DNA from 2 places in the Photorhabdus viridis genome. Region 1 is predicted to be linked to the other one. Evidence: predicted binding sites of a transcription regulator. Region 1 holds the regulator's gene; the other holds the start of a gene.
The links. Region 1 encodes PurR, which represses purine synthesis genes. Its sites were predicted from a motif close to CANGCAAACGTTTGCNTG; they were not measured.
Positions count from the first base shown of each region.

Region 2: purL (phosphoribosylformylglycinamidine synthase) is a predicted target of PurR. The motif match lies at 2,409-2,426, and genes of this name have one in related genera.

Region 1 is NZ_JBEJZY010000027.1:55,452-64,308, reverse strand. It holds gene ABR397_RS13245 (MATE family efflux transporter) at 1-140, opposite strand, end outside; gene ABR397_RS13240 (riboflavin synthase subunit alpha) at 365-1,021, shown strand; gene ABR397_RS13235 (leucyl aminopeptidase) at 1,450-2,427, shown strand; gene cfa (cyclopropane fatty acyl phospholipid synthase) at 2,480-3,631, opposite strand; gene punC (purine nucleoside transporter PunC) at 3,928-5,127, opposite strand; gene punR (DNA-binding transcriptional activator PunR) at 5,275-6,183, shown strand; gene purR (HTH-type transcriptional repressor PurR) at 6,190-7,215, opposite strand; gene ABR397_RS13210 (Grx4 family monothiol glutaredoxin) at 7,702-8,049, shown strand; gene rnt (ribonuclease T) at 8,152-8,820, opposite strand; gene gloA (lactoylglutathione lyase) at 8,820-8,857, opposite strand, start outside.
Region 2 is NZ_JBEJZY010000049.1:7,889-16,046, forward strand. It holds gene tadA (tRNA adenosine(34) deaminase TadA) at 228-734, shown strand; gene mltF (membrane-bound lytic murein transglycosylase MltF) at 822-2,243, opposite strand; gene purL (phosphoribosylformylglycinamidine synthase) at 2,511-6,398, shown strand; gene ABR397_RS18440 (hypothetical protein) at 6,592-6,816, opposite strand; gene ABR397_RS18445 (hypothetical protein) at 6,913-7,062, opposite strand; gene ABR397_RS18450 (short chain dehydrogenase) at 7,237-7,836, opposite strand.

The sequences.
Region 1 (8,857 bases):
ACCGCGGACATTTCTGTTGCACTGACGCTACCCGCCATAACTGTATCCACAACCCCCATTGCAGTTTGTGAGAATTGGGCAATGATGACGGGGATCCCCAGAGCGAGCAGACTACGCGCTTCTTTTAAATACTTCTGCACGTATTACACCTTTTTGAAAGTAAAAAATATTAAGAGAAATTCCTGCATATAAGAAACGATTTTTGAAAAATCAACCGTTTACTAACTGAGGTATTGTATCTGTTTAATACTATATTAGCCAACAATAATGCTGAGTTTATATTCAAGTGCTCAGGTAGTATTTATAAGTGGCAACTTGAGATAGACTAACTAATAATTTTACATGGTCATTAAGAGGTTCTCCTATGTTCACTGGTATCGTGCAGGGAAAAGCACCATTAGTTGCTATTGATGAAAAAAGCAACTTTCGGACTCATGTCGTTAAATTCCCGGTTGAATTATTGCGAGGCATTGAAACAGGAGCATCGGTTGCTAATAACGGTTGTTGTCTGACAGTAACCAAAATAGAAGGCGATGAGATCAGTTTCGATTTAATGAAAGAAACTTTACGCCTGACCAATCTTGGTGATTTACAGGTAGGGGATTATGTAAATCTGGAGCGGGCCGCTAAATTTGGTGATGAAATTGGTGGGCATTTGATGTCCGGCCATATTATTACTGTTGCGGAGATAGCTAAAATTTTCACTTCAGAAAATAATCATCAAATATGGTTCCGGATCCACAATAAGCAATTGATGAAATATATCCTGCATAAAGGATTTATCGGAATTGATGGAATTAGCCTGACGATTGGTGATGTCGTGAATAATCGTTTTTGTGTCCACCTTATTCCTGAAACGCTGGAGCGTACAACATTGGGCAAAAAACGTCTTGGTCATAAAGTGAATATTGAGATTGATTCACAGACTCAGGCGCTTGTCGATACAGTGGAGCGTGTTCTTGCTCAGAAAGAGCGGGAACAGGTTATCTTTCAGCCTCCAGCCACTGTTATCGGCGAATAATCAATAAATAAGACGCGACAGGAGGACTTTCTTGTCGCTTCCGAACAAAATTAAACCTGTATACCTACAAGATTCGTTGAGCCTGTCAATGATCATTTTGTGATTTACCTCTCAATATTTTGTGTATTATGTTACTTGATATGGTTTATGTTGTTACTGTTGTGTTAATGCGCTTTCTCGTAAAGTGCAGGTTAACCTTACAACTATATTTTTGAGACTACCTTATGGAAAACGCGATTGAGTTAGATGAATGGCTTGAAGAACCTACACATGATGATGCTGTTGAAATGATGAATGCACAAGCTGTTGTACCTTTCGGTACAGCACTTTGGCCTTCTTGATGGTTCCTTATAATAGAACCTTTAGCGGTTCTTTATAATTGAAGTAAGGGGGCTTCCCCTTACTTAAAAATAAATAGGATTGCTCTCATGGATAAAAGTTTTGAAAATATGTATCGTTGTTTATCATATCACCCTGCAATTTCGGATAAAGTGAGACATGGTGAATGTATAAAGATATTTATTGGATCGGATACTGAACACAGCGATATTGCCCAAAAGATGCATGGGTACAAAAAGAATTTTAATGTAAAATCTGATTTCGCTTTTTTAGAAGAAACATCAGCAGACGATATAAAACAAAAAATATCCGATTGCGATTTATTTATCTTTCTTTACGCATCATCAACATTAAAGAACGCATCTCCACAAGGGCCAGAATATTTAACCAAAATAAGAAAATTTATTACTGAATCGTGGAAGAAATCAGTACTGTTTAAAGATTATGGCCTTCATTTTATTGAGGCATTCAGCGAACCACAAACATTAATAATAGAAAGAAACAAAAAACTGATTGAACTGTCAAGTCGATCACAGAAGATTCAATATACAGATAATCAAGGAAACTCAATTGTAGGTTATTTGGATAAAGACCATCAGTGGACATCCATTGATGGTAATGGAAATCTTGATGTTATTCCTGGGGAAATTGCGAGTCATATAAAGAACCTTAACGGTAGTGTTAGTTTTAGTGGCACCTTTTTGAGTACTGCACCATTTGCCATAAAATATGGAGTTGTCAATGATATGATGATGATAAATATAAAAGAGGGTGAAATCATTGGGTTTGATTGTGATAATGTGGAATTTAATAGAGATTTTAATTTATATCTAAACCATAATCACGGAAATCGAATTGTTGAAGAATTTGGTATTGGCACCAATACGGGAGTGAAAGCGCTTTACGGCAGAAATGCGGGTTTTGAAGAACGTCATCCTGGTTTACATCTTGGCTTGGGAGGCGGTGTAAAGGGAAGCCATCATTTAGATTTGATATTTTCTGGTGGAAAAATAGCATTTGATCAAACGACCTTTTTTGATAATGGCTATATTGGTTATTTTCGTTAGTGAAAAATACATCTATAAGCCACAGTGGGTTCCCACTGTAGCTTTTAGTTAATTACCGGGCTACCCGTAACCCGCCTTCAATACCTTTTGGGCTGAACATGATTTGCCATAATTGAATATCGCGTGCACGAAATGCACCTGCACTGGCATTCAGATAATAGCTAAACATGCGTTTAAATGTTGGACTATAGTTATCTTGTATCTCCGGCCAACGGGCAAAAAATCTTTCATGCCAGGCTATCAGTGTGCGATCATAATCTGCACCAAAATTATGCCAATCTTCCATAACAAAACAGTTTTTGCTGGTATGTGCTATTTGCTCTATAGAAGGTATGCAGCCATTAGGAAAAATATATTTGCTGATCCACGGGTCAGCGCTGATTTTACTTTTGTTGGAGCCGATGGTGTGTAGCAGGAATAAACCATCAGGTTTCAGGTTTCTTTGAACAACGTCGAAGTAGGTTGAATAATTCTTAGGCCCGACGTGTTCAAACATACCAACAGAAACAATTCTGTCAAATTGCTTATGTAAATCCCGATAGTCTTTCAGAATAATGTTTACGTCCAGATTTGCACATTGTTTCTGTGCATATTTCTGTTGCTCAGCCGAAACGGTTACACCAGTTACGGAAACACCATAGTTTTTTGCAGCATAAATCGATAGCCCACCCCAACCACACCCAATATCCAGCAAAGTCATACCTGGAGAGAGCTCTAATTTCTCGCAGATGAGCTTCAATTTATCAAGTTGAGCCTGTTCTAATGTTTCGGCTTGTTTCCAATATCCGCAGGAATATTGCATATAAGGGTCTAGCATACGGGTAAAAAGATCATTGCCTAAATCATAATGTTGATGACCGACAATCCATGACCGTTTTGGAGTTTGTAAATTACGTAAACGAATTATTGCGATTTTCAGTGTATTTTTGAAATTACTGGGCATTTTATTTTCTAATCCAGCACGTAAAACGCGATAAAAGAAAATATCTAACCGTTCACAATCCCACCAGCCAGCCATATAACTTTCACCTAATCCCATTGAGCCCTGTTGTAACACTCTTTTATAGAAATCAGGATTTTTTACTTGGATGTCATAGGGATTGTGACCATTAATCTGAATCCCTGCTTCTTGTAGCATTTCATTGGCAATTCGCTGCCAAGAATTAGTGACGGATTTTTGGTTTTCAATGTGCGATAAACTCATATACTCTCCAAGGTTAGGGTGATGGAATATTGAGGGGCTCGTTTTAGCTAACAAAGCAGAATGCGAGGGAGCAAAATGCGAAAAATAGCAAAGAATTAAAGCGAGAAACCCTAAAAATTACTAATCCATAAACTTAATCGGGGACATCATTGCTCCTGAAAACCTCAAATTCAGGTTATTTAGAATAAGGAACTTATATGAGTATAAAAGCGGAAAATTGTTTCATCAATTAATAAATAAAGACTGTAATTAATTGATAACCAACAGTCTTTATTGGTGTAACCATTTGATTAATATCAATAATGTTTTTCAACGGCTTGAATGCAGCGATCAGCTTTTTTTTTCCACTGTATAAAATACCCTAATACCATCAGAATAACGGTAGAAGCCATGACGGTGGTTGTTGATATAAGTGGATTGTTGACAAATGCTGAAACAATCAGGCTGGCAATAAAACAGAGCCCTAATTGGAGCGTGTTTTGCAATGCGGCTGCTTTTCCACTGTCTTGTGGGTAAGCGGATAAAGCATTAGCGACTGCAATTGGATATGAAGCACCATTCATAGCGGCCATAAAGCAGAAAGGGACCAGAATCGTCAACATGGTTGGTTCGCTGAATTTTGCGATTAAATACAGCACAATCATGCTGACAGCATAGCCAACCAACAGATAAGGGAAAACAATTTCACTTTTTATTTTGGTCAAGATACTGCGGCATCCATAACCACCGGCCATAAAGGCTAATGTTTGTGGCACATAACTCAGACCGATGTCCTTTGGGCTATAGCCCATATTACCGAGAATAAAAGGTGAGCCTGTTAGCCAGGCAAAAAAACCAGCGCTGCATGATGCAAATATCAGGACGTTGCCACTGAATACCGGTGATTTTAATAACGTAAAGAAAGATACATCGCTTTTCTGCGTTTCAGTCTCACGCTTTTTTTTGCGGTTTTCTTGCAGGAATAAAGTAGGCAACAGCAGTAATAATGTAATTGCCAGTAATACCAAAAAAATGATGCGCCAACCGCCATGTTGTAACAGCCAGGCGCCCATCAAAGGCGCCAGGGCAGGGGAAAGTGCGACCAGGGGCATGATCGTGGCAAAAACGCGTTTAGTATGGTTGGCGTCATAACGATCAATAACTAATGCTTGCCATGAAACAGCGGCTGAACAAACACCGATGGCTTGGATAAAACGCAAAACTAAAAGTTGCGTGGCGTCTGTTATCCAAAGCATACCCAGACAGCCAACGGAAAACGTTGATAACCCGATGATGATAATAGGCTTTCTTCCAAAGCGATCGGAAAGAGGCCCCCACAAAAGTTGAGCAAAGGCAAAACCTGCAAGAAAGACGCTCAGGCTGGCGCTGATTGCTCTCGTCGATGTGCCCAATTCTTGTTGCATAGAGCCGAATGCCGGTAGATACATATCAATAGCTAGGTAACCCAGCATACTCAAGCCTGCAAGGTAGAACATGAACTGACTTGAGTTTTTCATTTGATTACTCTCTTTGGATATCATGATTGAAATAACTTGCTGTGATAGGTAGATAAGAATATTTGCACATATTCTATATGCCGTGATTTTTACTTGTGAAACGGTAATATTTGGATAATGCTATGAAAAAAATTGAAAGGTAAAATTATGTGGTCAGAATATTCACTTGAAGTTGTGGATGCTGTTGCCAGAACGGGAAGTTTTAGCGCTGCTGCAACGGAATTGCACCGTGTCCCTTCTGCAATCAGTTATACCGTAAGGCAACTGGAAGAGTGGCTTGCGGTCCCATTGTTTGAACGTCGTCATCGGGATGTGGAATTAACTGAATCAGGCGCTATTTTTATCAAAGAAGCTCGCGCTGTTATCAAAAAAATGATTGACACTCGTCATCAGTGCCAACAGGTTGCAAATGGCTGGAGAGGACAGCTTAGTATTGCTATTGACCGGGTTGTTAAACCAGAACGCAGTCGTCGGCTTATTCTTGATTTTTATCACCATTTTCCTGATATAGAGCTGTTTATTCATCAGGAAGTATTCAATGGTGTATGGGACGCGCTGGTGGATGGCCGGGTTGATGTTGCAATTGGCGCCACCCGAGTAGCGCCGGTAGGGGAAAGGTACAGTTTCCGGGATATGGGATTTATGCCCTGGCTGTGTATCGTCAGTACGGGCCATGCTTTGGCTCAGTTGAACGGTCCATTGTCTGATGATCAAATGCGGCCTTATCCTAGCTTGTGTCTTGAGGATACATCCCGCAATTTACCGAAGCGAGACACCTGGACTCTGGATAATCAGCGCAGGCTAGTGGTACCTGATTGGGAATCTGGTCTGGCTTGTCTGAATGAGGGTTTGTGTGTGGGGATGGTACCCAAGCATAGGGCAATGCCGCTGATCCGACAGAAAAAACTGGAAGCATTAGAATTAGAGCAGCCTTTGCCAGATAGCCCGTGTTGTTTGACATGGGTGCAAAACAGCCATTCTCCGGCATTAAGTTGGCTTCTTGGCTATCTCGGCGATAGTGAAACTCTTAATGCTGAATGGCTTCAGGATGAATAGGGAGGATTAACGGCGATAGTCGATAAATGGGCCATCTGTGACAGAGCGCCGTTCAACCAAACGTGGATGTACTTCAATAGTTTGTGCATCTTCACGTTTACTGACTATTCTGTCCAGTAACATAGAAAATGCCATTTGTCCCAGACGTTCTTTTGGCTGATGGATAGTCGTCAATGCCGGAGATAAATAGCGGGCGTTGCGTATATTGTCGTAACCGATCACAGAAATATCCTGTGGGACGCGTAATCCTAGTTCATCAGCAGCACAAATAGCCCCCATTGCCATAACATCGCCACCACAGAAAACTGCGGTCGGACGCTGTTTTTGATTCAGAATTTGATGCATGGCTTTGTAGCCCGATTCAGGTTCAAAATCCCCTTGAACAATCCACTCTTCTCTGATTGGAATACTGGCTTCTTTTAAGGCTTTCAAGAATCCCTGATGGCGGCCGCCACCGGTATTTCGTGCCAGAGGGCCGGGGATCGCACCAATATCACGATGACCACGTTCAATAAGATAGCGGCCAGCCAGATAACCGCCGTGGAATGCGTTATCAATAATCGTATCAGTGAAATCACTTCTGGCTTGCCCCCAATCCATGACGACCATTGGGATATTGCGATAATCTTCTAACATTCCCAGCAATTGTTCCGGGTACTCTGAACACATCACCAGCAAGCCATCCACCCGTTTTTGTGCCAGCATGGCCAGATAGGCTTTCTGTTTATCAATGTTATTGTGTGAGTTACACAAAATCAGCGTATAGCCTTTGCTATAACAACTGTTCTCAACGGCTTCAATGATTTCAGCAAAATAGGGAGCTTCGCTGGACGTTGCCAGTAATCCGATCGATTTTGTATGGTTAACTTTCAGACTGCGGGCAACAGCACTGGGTGAATAACTCAGTTCTTTGATAGCAGCCCAAACGGCGGCCTTGGTATCTTCGGCGACGAAACGGGTTTTATTAATAACATGGGATACAGTAGTGGTTGAAACGCCAGCGTGCTTAGCCACATCTTTGATCGTTGCCATGAGATGAAATACTCCTGACCTTTTGGTCTAAATTTAAAACTCTTTGTTAATTATTTACCAGCATCTTTATACATTAGGGTGTCTGCTGGCAATAATTTAGCGATAAATCCTGAATTTTGTCTGATCTGGCTCAAAAGTGAAAGCAATAATCAATGTTATAAAATACAGGGTAATCGCTATTTTATTTTTTTTCCTTAAATGTAAGGATAATTAACCATATTAAATGAATGGTATTTGTGGTTATAGACGTCTATTCTGAGGGGGCATCGATGAATACCGATTTGAAGCTTGGCTTATTTACTGCGGTGAGCACGTTGGCGATGATTGCCATTTTTGCTGCTGTTTGCTTGATCTTTGCCTGATAAAGGCCATACGCGCCAGGATAAGAAAATATCAGGATGCATATTGGTGAGAGAAAATGGTATTCTCCGCCAATATTGTGACGATGTTGGTTATCAACATACTGTTGGTTTAAAGGAAATAAAAATGACGACTATTGAGAAGATTGAGCGCCAAATTAAAGAGAACCCGATTCTGCTGTATATGAAAGGCTCTCCTAAATTACCAAATTGTGGATTTTCTGCCCAGGCTGTTCAGGCTTTATCTGCATGTGGTGAACGTTTTGCTTATGTAGATATTTTGCAAAATCCAGATATTCGTGCAGAATTGCCTAAATATGCTAACTGGCCAACTTTTCCTCAGCTTTGGGTCGAGGGTGAGTTGATAGGTGGATCCGATATTATTATTGAAATGTATCAACGTGGTGAGCTACAAACATTAATTAAAGAAACTGCTGATAAATATCGCTCTCAGGATGAAAACGCGACAGAATAATTTTTAAATTAGCGACAGGCTATTATGTTATCTCCCCATATGTTGATATATGGGGGTTTTTGTTATTGCTTAAATTTAAATTTGATTATATTAATCTTATAGTTAGCTATAAGTCTCTCCGGTTTTTTCTTCTTCTGTTGTCGCTAAGGGCCAGCCGCCGAGTTGTTTCCAGCGGTTAACCATTTTACAGAATAATTCAGCGGTACGCTCAGTATCATATAAGGCGCTGTGAGCTTGATTATTGTCGAATGGGATCCCGGCAGTGGCGCAGGCTTTTGCTAAAATCGTTTGTCCTAATACCAGGCCACCTAAAGCAGCCGTATCAAAAGTCGCAAATGGATGAAATGGATTCCGTTTCAGTCTGGCGCGTTCTGCGGCAGCCATAACAAAACTATGATCAAAGTTAGCATTGTGCGCAACGATAATGGCCCGACTACAATGACTATTTTTTATCCCTTTACGAACCATTTTGAAAATAGTGTGCAGAGCTTCATATTCGCTTACTGCTCCACGTAGCGGGTTTGATGGATCGATGCCGGTAAACTCCAGGGCTGCTGGTTCAAGATTTGCGCCCTCAAATGGTTCAATATGGAAATGAAGTGATTCGCTTGGCGTCAGCCAACCTTGATCATCCATCTCCAGTGTGATGGCGGCAATTTCAAGTAACGCGTCTGTTTTGGCATTAAAGCCGCCAGTTTCAACATCAATAACGACAGGGTAATAACCTCGAAAACGCCCACTAAGGACGTTTGGCTCTTTTTTGTCAGACATCAGATTGAGTTACCCAGGGCGTTGCTGGCATTTTTGT
Region 2 (8,158 bases), on a different contig from region 1:
GGTAGATTCACATAATAAGCCGGATTTATTCCGGCTTTGTTTTTTTATTTTTAAATATATTTTTGTGAATTAAATGCTATTTAAAAATAATATAAAATACAGTCGTGGGGAATATATCAAATAGTCTCGGGTATATGTTACTAGTGTAATGATAAGCAAATATATCTGGAAAATAAGTAAAGTAAATCGTTATAATTGTCCCTGATATAATGAAATGAGATACGGCAGTGATTGAAATATATAGTGATGAATATTGGATGCGTAAGGCAATGGAACAGGCAATGAAAGCATGGGAGCAGGGGGAAATTCCTGTTGGTGCTATATTGGTTGCTGATAATAAAATCGTTGCTGAAGGCTGGAATCAGTCCATTATTAAGCATGATCCCACTGCTCATGCTGAAATTATTGCGTTACGAAAAGGGGGAGAGCGGTTACAAAATTATCGTCTGTTGAATACCACGTTATATGTCACTCTTGAACCTTGCATTATGTGTGCCGGTTCTATGGTGCATAGCCGGATACAGCGACTGGTTTATGGCGCCAACGATATGAAAACCGGTGCGGTCGGCTCTTTGGTTGATATATTGCGTCATCCTGGTATGAATCATCAGATTGAAATTACAGGCGGCGTACTTGCTGAAGAGTGCTCCACAATGTTGAGTGCTTTTTTTAAACAACGCCGGGAGCAGCATAAGGCATTAAAAGCTGCCAGGAAACAGCAGGAAGAAAGCTAATACGTCGTTTCTGCTTACTGAGGCTTGCGTCAGATTTGGGAAGCCTCATCCGGCCATAATCGGGTGTCATGATAGCTAGCAAATTGCTTACTCTACTTTTGATTTTTCTGCTTGGGATGTTAATTTTTTCCGGTTTTCTTTGGCCTGTAAATAGCCAACTAAACTAAGCTGATAGCGGCGGATATTCTCGACATAGCGATAAGCCTCATGCCCACGGGCATACCCGTAAGTGGTATTGGTATAGTATTTTTTCTGGCTTAACAGGGGGATTCGGGCTTTTACATCAAGCCAGCTATTGGGATTTCCTTTCTGTGATGCCGTTAGTTTACGAGCATCCAGCATGTGACCATAGCCCATATTGTAAGCAGCCAGTGCAAACCAGATTCGCTCATCTTTAGGGATGTTTTCAGGTAGTCGTTTCATCAGATTTTGCAAATAGATTGCGCCGCCCTTAATACTTTCTGCTGGATCAAGACGGTCAACAACACCTAATCCTTTAGCCGTCGGGTTGGTTAACATCATCAGGCCACGCACACCTGTGGGAGAGGTTGCCTGCGGGTCCCAGTGAGACTCCTGCCAGGCAATTGCAGCCAGTAGTTGCCAGCTGATTTCGCCGGAGTATTTCTCAAACAGGGGTTGATAAGCAGGCAGAATATGATCAATAGCACTGAGAAAAGAGAGTGTATCGAAATAATCAAATGAGCCGACATGACCAAAATATTTCTCTTCCAGCCGTGGCATCACATCTTCTTCCGTCATCTGGCTGAAAAAATCCAGCATAGCGGCATAAAGGCTGTGATCATCAATACGTTTTAAATACCACGTCAGGGGATTATCTTCACTGATATTAAAAGCGACAGCCAGATTAGGGTGAGTACGTTGTTGCAACGCGACATTGATAGAGTCGCCTAAGGTGTAATCCAGTTTGCCCTCTGATACCAGCTCCAGTAATTCCCGGGTGTTGTATTGCTGTGTCTCATCCCATTCAAGTTCCGGGTAAGGTTCTTCTTTCATCTTTTTCAGCGTACTGACATGAGCTGAACCGGAAGTGACCAGCAATTTGCCTTTCAAATCCTTAAAAGAGCGGGGGCGTGGAGTCCCTTTGCGGTAAATCAGTTGTTGAGAAACAGAATAGTAAGCTGGACCAGTACGGGTTTGCTCCAGTCTCTCCTCATTATAGGTAAGACCGGCAGCCAAAAAGTCAGCGTCGCCCTTTTCCAGATCATCAAATAACTGGTTGAGATTTGTTCTGAATTTGATTTCCAATTTAACGCCAAGATAATCAGCAAAGCGTTTCGCCAGCTCGTAATCAAACCCATTTGGTTCTTTTTTACTTGCAAGATGAATCAGAGGTGAGCTGATTGTGCTGATCCGTAGCTCTCCCCTGGTCATGATCCTGTTAATCTGCTCCTGCTGTTTATTCGGCCAACTGATGTTCAGACTGATGATTGCGGCAGAAAAAAGAGCGATAACAATGATAACGAAATAGTTTATTTTTATATTATTCAAACAGTTATCTCTGTATAACGCGATGTGGTGCGATGTAAAAACGCGTTATATTATCATGGCTAAATTTCCAGTGATTGAGCATTTTGCGGAACAAAAACTTGCGGCGCAACTTAATTGATACCATTTGCATAACCTGGCGATAAGATAATTAGCATTAATAATCGTCACGCAAACGGTTTCGTCACTGGTCGCAATCCTCTATAATGTGCCCGTTTCCCCCTGAGGCATCAGTCAGGCTTTGCTTCTAAGATGAGAGAATGTATTACTATGGAAATTCTGCGTGGTTCACCCGCTTTATCGGCATTTCGTATCACCAAGCTCCTTTCTGTGTGTCAGGAACAGCAACTTCCGGTCAATGATATTTATGCGGAATATGTTCATTTCGCAGAAATTAATGCACCTTTGGGTGATGCTGATTCAGCAAAATTACAACGATTATTAAAATATGGACCTTTTCTGGCTGAACACGAACCACAAGGTACGTTGCTGTTAGTGACTCCCCGTCCGGGAACCATTTCCCCGTGGTCTTCGAAAGCAACCGATATTGCTCACAATTGTGGTCTGTCTCAGGTTGTGCGTTTGGAGCGTGGTCTGGCTTACTACGTTCAGTGTGATGAAATGAGTGATGCGCAATGGCAAACGTTGTCGTCGCTTCTGCATGACCGGATGATGGAAACGGTTTTTACTCAACTGGAACAGGTGGAGAAATTATTTTCTCATCAGCAACCCGCTCCGTTAAAACGCATTGATATTCTGCGAACAGGGCGTAGTGCGTTAGAGAAAGCCAATATTGAACTTGGATTGGCGTTGGCCCCGGATGAGATTGATTATCTGATGGAAGCTTTCCAGAAACTGGAGCGTAATCCAACCGATATTGAGCTTTACATGTTTGCTCAGGCGAATTCAGAGCATTGTCGCCATAAAATATTTAATGCTGACTGGATTATTGATGGTCAGGAACAGCCAAAATCGCTGTTCAAAATGATTAAAAATACCTATGAGCAGACACCTGATTATGTATTGTCAGCTTATAAAGATAACGCCGCTGTCATGGAAGGGTCTGTTGTTGGCCGTTTCTTTGCCAGTGCGGAAGACGGTTCATATGATTATCATCAGGAGCAGGCTCATATCCTGATGAAAGTTGAAACGCATAATCACCCAACCGCAATTTCCCCGTGGCCGGGAGCATCGACAGGTTCTGGCGGCGAAATCCGCGATGAAGGCGCGACGGGGCGAGGCGCCAAGCCAAAAGCCGGGTTGGTGGGATTTTCGGTATCCAATCTGCGGATACCGGGTTTTGAACAGCCGTGGGAAGAGGATTTCGGTAAACCGGATCGTATCGTCAGCGCCTTGGATATCATGACTGAAGGCCCTCTGGGCGGCGCGGCATTTAATAACGAATTTGGTCGTCCGGTGTTGCTGGGTTATTTTCGTACCTATGAAGAAAAAATAAACAGCCATAACGGCAGTGAATTACGTGGCTACCACAAACCCATCATGCTGGCGGGTGGGATGGGTAATATCCGTGATGAGCATGTCAAAAAGGGTGAAATTTCGGTTGGCGCTAAATTAATTGTGCTTGGCGGCCCGTCTATGAACATTGGTTTGGGCGGTGGTGCGGCATCTTCTATGGCATCTGGTCAATCTGATGCTGATCTGGATTTTGCTTCTGTTCAACGCGATAACCCGGAAATGGAACGCCGTTGTCAGGAGGTGATTGATCGCTGTTGGCAATTGGGTGAAAACAACCCGATTCTGTTCATTCATGATGTCGGTGCCGGCGGGCTTTCTAATGCTATGCCTGAGCTGGTAAGCGATGGGGGGCGCGGTGGACGGTTTGAACTACGTAAAATTCTTAATGATGAACCAGGAATGAGTCCGCTGGAAGTTTGGTGTAATGAATCTCAGGAGCGTTATGTATTGGCTGTTGCGCCGGAACAACTTCCTCTGTTTGAAGAAATTTGCCAGCGTGAGCGTGCGCCTTATGCCGTTATCGGCGAGGCAACGGAAGAGCGTCATTTGCTGCTGAATGATGAACACTTTGATAACCAGCCAATTGATATGCCGCTGGATGTGCTGCTGGGTAAAACGCCAAAAATGTTGCGTAATGTCAGTACATTAAAAGCCGGTGGTGAAAGCCTTGATCGCCGGGATATCAATCTAGCGGAGGCTGTTAAGCGCATTATGCACTTGCCGGCTGTGGCGGAAAAAACATTCCTGATAACGATAGGCGATCGTACTGTGGCTGGCATGGTTTCCCGTGATCAGATGGTTGGCCCATGGCAGATCCCGGTGGCAGATTGTGCGGTGACTACCGCCAGCCTTGATAGCGACTATGGCGAAGCGATGTCGATGGGGGAACGAGCGCCGGTTGCTCTGCTGGATTTTGCCGCCTCTGCCCGTATGGCTGTTGGTGAAGCGCTAACTAATATCGCTTCTGCTTATATTCAGGATTTGAAACGTATCAAGCTTTCAGCTAACTGGATGTCTGCTGCGGGTCATCCTGGCGAGGATGCCGGTTTGTATGCGGCGGTTAAAGCCGTGGGTGAGGAGTTATGTCCTGCTTTGGGGCTGACTATTCCAGTGGGTAAAGATTCTATGTCGATGAAAACCCGTTGGAATGACAAAGGTGAAGAGCGTGAAATGACGTCACCTTTATCGTTGGTTATTACGGCCTTTGCCAGAGTGGAAGATGTGCGTCGTACAGTAACGCCAGAGCTTTCCACTGATGACGATAATGCGTTGTTGTTAATTGATTTGGGGCAAGGGAAGAACACATTGGGCGGCACTGCGTTGGCACAGGTTTACCGCCAGCTTGGTAACAATACTGCTGATGTACGTAGCGCTGAACAATTGGCTGGATTTTTCAATGCGATTCAGCAACTGATTGCAGAACAGAAATTGCTGGCTTATCACGACCGTTCTGATGGCGGCTTGCTGGTAACCTTGGCTGAAATGGCTTTTGCCGGTCATTGTGGCATTGAAGCTGATATCAGTGTGTTTGATGAAGATATTCTGGCTGCGCTGTTTACGGAAGAGTTGGGTGCTGTGGTTCAGATCCGTGCATCTGATAAAGCGTTTGTTGAAAACCTGCTGGCAGAACATGGATTGGCTGATTGCGTGCATTATTTGGGTAAGGCCAAAGCGGGTGATGATTTTGTCATCTTTAGTGGCAATACCGAAGTATATCGCCAGAATCGCAGTACTCTGCGTCTATGGTGGGCTGAAACCACATGGCAAATGCAACGTTTGCGTGACAACCCGGAATGTGCAGATCAGGAGCATCAGGCTAAACGGGATAATCAAGATCCCGGACTGAATGTAAAACTGACTTTTGATATTTCAGAAGATATTGCCGCGCCTTACATTTTGCAGCAAGTAAGACCAAAAGTGGCTGTCCTGCGTGAGCAGGGTGTTAATTCCCATGTTGAAATGGCCGCTGCCTTCCACCGGGCGGGTTTTGACGCTATTGATGTGCATATGAGTGATTTGCTGTCTGGACGTATCGGATTGGAACAGTTCCAGACACTGGTTGCTTGTGGCGGTTTCTCTTATGGTGACGTGTTGGGTGCCGGTGAAGGTTGGGCGAAATCAATTCTGTTCAACGAACGTGTCCGTGATGAATTTGCGGCTTTCTTCACACGGCCTGATACTCTGGCGCTTGGTGTTTGTAATGGTTGCCAGATGATGTCTAACCTGCGGGAGTTGATCCCAGGTGCGGAACATTGGCCGCGTTTTGTTCGTAACCGCTCAGAACGTTTTGAGGCTCGTTTCAGTTTGGTGGAAATTACGGACAGTCCGTCGCTCCTCCTGAAAGATATGGTGGGTTCACGTATGCCGATTGCTGTTTCTCATGGTGAAGGGCAAGTGGAATTCCGCGATAGCCAGCATCTTAAGATGCTGGAAAGCAACCGGTTAGTGGCTCTGCGTTACGTGGACAACTATGGTCAGGTCACGGAAAACTACCCGGCTAACCCCAATGGTTCCGTGAATGGTATTACCGCAGTCACTAGCCTTGATGGGCGTGCAACCGTGATGATGCCACATCCTGAAAGGGTATCCCGCACTGTGAATAATTCTTGGCATCCAAAGGAGTGGAACGAAGATGGTCCGTGGATGCGGATTTTCCGTAATGCTCGTAGGCAGTTGGGGTAGTACTACAATGTAGGTAAATTATGTCAGGCGGTTTTTAGAATTGTTGATAGTGTTTATTGGCTTCATTGGGATTCTTCGTTCAGTAATTGACGTGAAATCACAATTGAAGCCATTTTTTATTTCTTCCAGTTCATTTTGAAACAATGCCTTATTAGTTAAAAAATGTTTCTGGTTAAATTTAATATACGAGGCATCATATTCCGATAAGTTTTCTACTGGAAGGGATGCGATCTTTTATCAAGTTCCAAAATCCAATTTCTCGGACTTTCATTCCATTATAAGGACTATTATTTTTATAGTAAGATAAATTAATTTTTATATCATCCCATTGACGAGAGCTTATTTTGAACTCATGAACATATTTATTTATTCTTTTTACTGAATTTTCATAGTATTCGATGAACCATGGATCATCCATTATAACGTCATAAATTACCTTGTTAAATAACTGGTTGGGACTATAACCTTCCTCATCTTTGTTGAGATAATAGTGAGTTTTAAATTCTTGATTATTTTATTGATTAAAAAATGAAGATTGCTCTAAAACGAGAACGTCCTCTCCGTTTAATACGGTGTGTCCTCCAAAGAAAGAGGTTGCATTATATGCTGTTGAAAGGCCGATCAATCCACCACCAACAATAATTAACTCATATATTTTAGCCATAAACATACCTTTAGTATATATTTTTAGAAATATAAAACGTTTACTACCTATTATTGCTAGGCATAATTGGTACAGATAGTTTGGAACACGGAAAGACTAATTTAGTTATTTTATATTTAACTAATATAAATATATAAGCCTCTTAGACTTATATATTTGGTTATTTTCTCTGAATTAATAAACCTCGTAGTTTTGGCCAGTTTGAGCCCCATCTACGCTTTTCCTAAAAGCGAGTGCTACACGGCTGGCAGGAACTGCGTTAAAACCTGGGAAAAATTCACCATATTTATCTAATGACTCTTGCAAGACATTAGGGCTAACGCTGTTTATACGAATACCCCTTGGCATTTCAATTGCCGCAGATTTTACGAATGCCTTGACACCACCATTTGCCATAGCTGCGGATGCCCCTTGCAGAATAGGGTCATCCATCATAATTCCAGTGGTTAAAGTAAAACTTCCTCCATCATTAATATAATTCATCCCTAAAAGCACTAAGTTAATTTGGCCTTTGAGTTTACTTCTTATGCCCACTTCATTTAACTCTGGGGTTAATTCTAAAATTGATCCAAAATGTGCGTTACCTGTTGCACTGACTACAGCATCAACTTTTCCAATTTTTTCATACATATTCTTAATACTATCAACGGATGTGATATCAACTATAATATCTAATCCGTTCCTTCCGGCACAAATAACTTCATGATTTTTTTCTAATTCTTCCGTGATTGCCTTTCCTATTGTACCACTTGCTCCAATAATAATTACTCTCATTTCTATTACCTTTTACTAATTAATGAAATTTTTTTGATTATATCGTTGCATAGAAAAATATAACTTTTAACTCGATATAGTTGTAACTCTCTAATGATATTAGACTATAAAATAAAATTCACAATTCTAATGATTGTATAAAACAGCTATACGAGGTTTTTTGGATAAAATTAACTCATATTGATTGTTTATTGATTGATTTTGGTATTCTTTTTGTTCGTTTTTAGGGCATTTATTAAGTATTATTCATAAAAATATAATCTGATCTGTGTGTGAATTGAACGTATTGGTTGTTTTTTAATCCAATAAAATCTCAAAAATA